2 regions of the Peptoniphilus sp. DNF00840 genome follow, and region 1 is predicted to be linked to the other one. Evidence: riboswitches for the same ligand, from Rfam matches in the RefSeq annotation. Region 1 holds a riboswitch; the other holds the start of a gene.
What was found. A riboswitch is a leader RNA that binds a small molecule or an ion and turns the genes downstream of it on or off. The one in region 1 is predicted to bind FMN.
Positions count from the first base shown of each region.

Region 2: it holds a riboswitch for FMN, as region 1 does, so the genes downstream of both, ribD (bifunctional diaminohydroxyphosphoribosylaminopyrimidine deaminase/5-amino-6-(5-phosphoribosylamino)uracil reductase RibD) here and HMPREF1864_RS06540 (ECF transporter S component) in region 1, are expected to answer to the same signal.

Region 1 covers NZ_KQ960238.1:20,367-23,770, forward strand. Annotated here, with positions in the region: gene HMPREF1864_RS06535 (pyridoxal-phosphate-dependent aminotransferase family protein) at 1-1,123, opposite strand, end outside; gene HMPREF1864_RS06540 (ECF transporter S component) at 1,260-1,865, opposite strand; FMN riboswitch at 1,918-2,030, opposite strand; gene HMPREF1864_RS06545 (L,D-transpeptidase family protein) at 2,145-3,404, opposite strand, start outside.
Region 2 covers NZ_KQ960218.1:49,518-52,921, forward strand. Annotated here, with positions in the region: gene pyrB (aspartate carbamoyltransferase) at 1-531, opposite strand, end outside; gene HMPREF1864_RS05520 (guanylate kinase) at 646-1,182, shown strand; FMN riboswitch at 1,238-1,350, shown strand; gene ribD (bifunctional diaminohydroxyphosphoribosylaminopyrimidine deaminase/5-amino-6-(5-phosphoribosylamino)uracil reductase RibD) at 1,399-2,514, shown strand; gene ribE (riboflavin synthase) at 2,507-3,151, shown strand; gene HMPREF1864_RS05535 (bifunctional 3,4-dihydroxy-2-butanone-4-phosphate synthase/GTP cyclohydrolase II) at 3,167-3,404, shown strand, end outside.

The sequences.
Region 1 (3,404 bases):
ATTTTTGCATTAATTTTTGAAACTCTTCTTTTAAAGACACCTTTGTCTCGATCCCTAGTTCCCCAAAGACCTCATCTAACTTTTCATAGAGTTCTAAGAAATTTTCATAGGATATGTTGTTGCCCATGTGTCCTATTCTAAATACTTTTTCGAAGATGTCTCCTGCTCCTTTGGAGATTAGGATTCCTTTTTTTCTCAAGGCTCCGATGATGTCTTCTGCTATGAAGCCTTCTGGCACTATGACTGCTGTTAGGGTGTTGGACCTGGAGTCTTTTGCGTAGAGTTCGAAGCCTGCTCTTTCAAATATTTCTCTTGTGACTTCTGCGTATTTTTTGTGTAGGGCTAGGGAGTCTTTTTCAAATAATAAGTCTAGGGCTAAGTCTAGGGCGTAGGTTAGGTTTTCGTTCATTGTGTAGGGGAAGGCGAAGCCGTCGGAGTAGGCGTAGTAGTTTTCGAAGTTCATATAATATGATGGTACTGGTTTTTTCCTTTCTCTTATTGCCTTCTTGGCTCTCTCTGATATGGTCACTAGGGTTAGGCCTGTTGGTGCTGAGATACATTTTTGGCTTCCTCCTAGGGCGATGTCTACTTTGTAGTTGTCGAAGTCAAATTCTTCTCCCCCCATGCCTGATACTGTGTCGACTACTGTTAGGATTCCGTAGGAGTTTAGGAGCTTGCAGATGGTCTTGACGTCGTTGGTGATGCCTGATGGTGTTTCGCAGTGGACCATGGTTGCTACTTTGAAGTTGTGATTTTTTTCTAGGAAGTTTTTAAGTTTTTCTATGTCGAATCCTCTTCTGAAATCGTCCTCGTATATGTAGGGCTCTCCTCCGTAGTATTTTACAAAGTCGGCAAAGCCTGCTCCAAAGACTCCGTTGTTAAGGACTAGGACTTTGTCGCCTTCTTCTACTAAGTTTATGATGGCGCCTTCTAGTCCTATCATTCCTTCGCCTAGCATGATGAAGGATGTTGCTTCTGTCTTTAGGAGTTTGGAAATTTTCTTTTCTACTTGTCTGTGTTTCTTTTCGTATTCTGGATCTATGTCTGGGTTAGTTAGGGACTTGCCCATTACTTCCATTACTCTTGGGTCGATTGATGTTGGACCTGCGCATAGTATTTTCATTTTTTACCTCTCTTTGTGATTTTGTGATTTTGTAATTTTAAAATTTTTCTTTGCGACTTTTATTATATCAAATAAAAAAGCAAGCTGCCCTAGGACAACTTGCTTTTGTTTTATTTTATCTTTGATCTTTTCTTTTTTAGTTTTTAAAGAGTGGTGAGACTCTTTTGTAGACTAACATCATCACTGCTGATGTTGTGAAGCCTTTTATTAGGTTAAAGGGTAGGACTGAGTAGATCATCATTGTGAATAGGCCTGTGATCTTTGGTGTGATTGCTGTTCCCATTCCTATGATTGCATCCATTGGCATTACTTTGCCGTATAGTGGGAATACTACGAAGTAGTTGGAGATCATTGCGAGTGTTGTCATGGCAAGGACTCCTAGTGTCATTGATACTATTGCTCCCTTGTATGTCTTGTGTCTTCTATAGAAGTAGGCTGACACGAAGGCAAAGGTTGATGAAATGATGAAGTTGGATAGTTCGCCAACTCCTGCTGTCATTGTGCCCTTAAAGATTATGTGCATTATGTTTTTTAGGGCTGCTATTATGATGCCATAGGCTGGTCCCATTGTGAAGGCCCCCATAAGGACTGGTAGGTCTGAGATGTCTAGCTTCATAAAGGGTGGTGCTACAAAGGTAAGTGGTAGTTGAAAATACATTAGTATAAAACCAATTACTGATAGCATTCCAATTTTCGTCATGTCTTTTGTTCTTATCATAGAACTTGAATTTACTTTATTCATTTTTCCTCCTGTTGGGGCATAAAAAAACCCCGAACCTTCGGGGCATGAAAGTTTAAATCATTCTCTCATCCAGACTTTACTGTCGGTATTGGAATTGCACCAATTCGGCTTGCGCTCGCGGACTTTACCGCCGGTTGGGATTTGCACCCTTCCCTGAAGATTTAAAATATTATTTATTTGATGTTTTTATTATATCACTTGTTAAATTTTTTTCAAGCTTTATGTGGAGTTAATTTATATTATTTTATCAATTTGTTTTTGTAATTAATTTTATTGTCCTTAGTTAGTTTGTGCTTGTTGAGTTTGTGCTTGTGGTTGACCAACTATTACTTGTCCGCCAGCATTATTTACCCTTTGGGTTGCTGAGTTGTAAACTATAACCGGCATACCCGTAAAGGTTTGTGGATATAGGTTTTTCATTACTGGGACTGGAATGTTTATGCAACCATGAGAGCCACCTGACTTATAAATATTTCCTCCAAAGGTTGATCTCCATGATGCATCGTGAAGGCCCACTCCCGACCAGTTTATTGGTGCCCAGTAGGAAACTTTTGAACGGTAGGTTTCTCCTGTTAGGTACCTATCTCTTTCACGGGACCAAATCCTGTCGGTGCCTGTTGGTGTTCCGTTACCCTTGGTTGGGTTTCCTGTTACAACATTGGTTTCAAGTTGTAAGACTCCGTCTTTGTAGTACCAAAGTTTTTGCCTTGCAAGGTCTACTTCGATGTAGGTCTTGCCAACATCGTCAAGCTTTCTTGATACTGCGTCTTGTCTGTAGGATGGTTTAATTGTAACTGGTTCATCTTTCGCAAGGGCTTCTTTTATTTTTTCTCTTGTAGCCTTCCTATCTGTTAGCCAACCATAGATGCCTCCGTCAACTTTCATTAGGCCAAGTCCTGTTGAGTTAAAAATCCTGCTTGTCCTGTAGGTGTCATACTTGGCTGCAAGTCTTTCCACAAAGTGTCTTAGTTTGTCCTCGTCAAGGGCAAGGGTCCCGTCATTGGACTTGGAATACATGGCAATTATCCCTTGACCTGTCACCTCTTCCTTCCTATCGTCAAAGTCAAAAATTATTTTTTTCTTGTAGATGTCTTTATAGGATGCAAGTTGATTTTTTAGATATTCTGAGTCCTTAGTTACCTTTGGCTCTTGGTAGAGATTTTCATCTGCAAGGTTAAGTTTTTCCTTCTTATCTCCAAAGTAACCTAAGATGGTATTTCTAAATTCGTCCATCTTTATGAAGTTGCCGTGAACTTCATCTTGGATTTTAAATTCTCCATTTTTGAAGATGACTTTTGCATCTTCTGAGTGGTCCTTTTGACCCAAGACTGGCTTAAGTTTATTTATTTTTTTGTCTAGGGCTTCTCCATCGTAGGTAAGGTCAGTGTCTACTTGGTAGTGTTTTGGCACAAGAGATGCTACTGGCCAATAGAAGGCTGTCTGGTCTATGGAGTCACTTCCAAGAGAGTCAATGTAACCAAAGTCCTTGGCAGAAATCTTGTCGTTTAATTTTTTGTCCTTGGCGATGATTTCAAGCTC
Region 2 (3,404 bases), on a different contig from region 1:
ATTTTCATAGCGATTAAGGGCTCTTACAAGAGAGTGAATTGTCCTTCCAAATTTTAAGTCACCACAAAGTCCTATAGTTAAATTGTCAAAGGATTTTTTGTAGTGCCTTATTGTTATTAAGTCTGCAAGAGTTTGAGTTGGGTGAAAGTGTCCCCCGTCTCCTGCATTTATAATCGGCATTGTCTTAACGACCTTTGATGCCATAAGGGCTGCCCCTTCTTTGGGGTGACGCATAGCACAAATGTCCGCATAATTTTCTATAACCCTAATGGTATCAAGTAGGGTCTCTCCCTTTGATGATGAGCTTACACCTGCGTCAGAAAATCCAATTACTCGTCCTCCCAATCTTAGCATAGCTGTCTCAAAGGATAGTCTAGTCCTAGTGGAAGGCTCAAAAAAAAGACTAGCCAATAACTTATTGTCGCAAACGTGAGAATAATCATCTGGATTTGCGATAATGTTATCAACTAGTCTAAAAATTTCTTCGTACTCTTCAGTTGTAAAATCTAGTGGCTCAATTAAATGTTTCATCCTAACCTCCATCTAATATTTTATCTTTTCCATATTACTTCAAATTTTTAAAATTGTAAAGCATAATAGAAAAAATATGTTATACTTTAATAAATTAAATTTTAAGGAGCAATTATGATTTATTTAATACTAGGACACTCTGGTTCAGGCAAGTCTACTATAAGGAATGCCTTGACCTCACACGGAATCGAAAAAATTATTACTTACACTACAAGAAAACCAAGAATCTCTGAAGTGGATGGCATGGATTATAACTTCATCGACTCAGAGCTTTTTAAGAAGATGGACAAGGAGAATTTATTTATTGGGACAACTTGCTACGTTGGCAACTACTACTCAACCTTAAAGGAAGACCTTGAAAAGAATAACAACAAGCACAAGGACTGCGTTATTGTTGTTGACAAGGAAGGCGTCATAGCTATTAAAAAAGAATTTGAAAATGCAAAATCAATTTACCTAAAGTGCTCAAGGGATACTTTGAGGGATAGGATGATAAAGAGGCACGACAGTGCAAATGATATAGAAAAGAGACTTGATGTCTTAGAAGACCTTGACCCCTACGCTGACTATATCATTGATGCCGACAGGGACATAGACTCTGTCTTTGAGGATGTCATCACCTTAATAAAAAAGATCAAAGAGGGAAAATGATTTGCTTTTTCTTGACAATTTAATTTCTAGTGTTATTATAAATTCATAAGTTAATAAAACTCTTCAGGGCGAGGTGCAATTCCTCACCGGCGGTAAAAGTCCGCGAGCGAAAGCTGAATTGGTGCAATTCCAATACCGACAGTATAGTCTGGATGAAAGAAGATAAATTTTAAATTTTTTGAGCCCTGCATGGGCTCTTTTTTTATAGGTGATTTAATGTATTTAGAAGATTTTAACGATATCTTTTACATGGAACGTGCCCTTGAAATTGCAAGAGAGGGAACTGGCAAGACAAAGACCAACCCCCTTGTTGGCTGCGTAATTGTAAAAGATGACAAGATAATTGGTCAAGGCGCCCACCTAAAATTTGGCGAAAACCATGCAGAAGTAAATGCCATCTTAGATGCAAAATCTCGTGGCGAAGACATAAGAGGCGCAACCCTCTATGTCAATCTCGAGCCCTGCTCCCACTATGGCAAGACTCCTCCCTGTGCTGAGAAAATTGTAAAGGAAGGAATAAGAAGAGTTGTCATAGGAACATCTGACCCCTTTGAAAAAGTTTCTGGCAGGGGAATAAAAATTTTGGAAGATGCAGGTATCTCTGTTACAGAAGGTCTTTGCGAAGAAGAATGTTTAAACCTAAATGAAAGCTTCTTCGCTTACTTAAAAAACAAGAGACCCTTTGTGGTCCTAAAGGCTGGCATATCTCTTGACGGAAAAATTGCAACAGAGTCTGGCGAGTCCAAGTGGATTACATCAGAATTTTCACGAGCTCAGGGTCATGAACTAAGGGGACAACTTGATGCAATAATGGTGGGAATAGGAACAGTCCTTGCAGATGACCCAAGCCTTAACACCCGTCACGGCAAATATAAAAACAATCCCATAAGGATCATCACAGATTCAAGCTTGAAGATCCCCCTTGATGCAAAAGTCCTAAGCGATGACTTAGATTCGATCGCAATAATAGCAACAACAGAAAACTGCGACAAGGATAAGCTAGAAAAATTAAAGGCAATGAAAAATGTTGAAGTCATAATTTGTAAGAACAAGGACAAGAGGGTTGACCTCAAAGACCTTATGGAAAAATTAAAGGACTACGACATCTCCTCCATCATACTTGAAGGTGGAAGGACCTTAAATGCTGAAATGCTAAAAAATAACTTAGTTGATAAATTTTACTTCTTCATTGCCCCAATCTTACTTGGGTCCAAGGGGATACCTGCCATAGGCGACCTTGAAATTGATGAGCTCAAAAATGCAATTAGGATAAAGGATATGAAGTGCGAAAAATTATTTGATGACATACTTGTCACTGGAAGGTGTGATTAAAATTTTCACAGGAATTATAGAAGAAATTGGCAGCCTATCTGATATTAAAAGAGAACGCGACCTCTACAGCTTGAGAGTTTCCTGCAAAAAAGTTTTGGAGGGAACAAATGTGGGTGACTCTATTGCAACTAATGGCGTTTGCCTTACAGTAACAGAATTAGGCGATGACTTTTACAAGGCTGATGTAATGGTGGAAACTATAAAGTCCACAACTTTTAAAAATTTAAAAAGAGGCGAAAGGCTAAATCTTGAAAGAGCCCTAAGCCCTTCAAAGAGACTTGACGGTCACATAGTACAAGGTCACGTTGATGGAATTGGAGAAATAATTTCTATCCTCAACCACGGAAATGAAATTGTCTACAGGATAAAGTTTGACTCCGATAATTTTAAGTACATTACCCCCAAGGGGTCCATTGCCCTTGATGGAATAAGTCTTACTGTCTCAAAGGTTGGAGAAAAATATTTTGAAGTTTCAATTATTCCGACAACTATTAGGAACACCAATCTTATAAATAAAAAAGTGGGAGATATGATTAATATTGAGACCGACATCATTGGCCGCTATGTCTACAATTTTGTAAATGCAAAAAGTGAAAGCAAAATTACTGAATCATTTTTACTAGAAAATGGATTTTAATTGAGAGGAGATAAAATGAAAGTTAATTCTATTGAAGAAGTTGTTGAAGCTCTTAAAAAGGGCGAAATCATTATAGTAACTGACGAACCAGATAGAGAAAACGAAGGTGATATGATTCAGGCAGCAGAGTTCGCCACTGGTGAAAGTCTAAACACCATGGCTTCCCTTGCAAAGGGTCTAATCTGTATGCCAATGTCTAGGACATACGCAGAAAAATTAAAATTAAATCAAATGGTTGCAGACAACACAGACA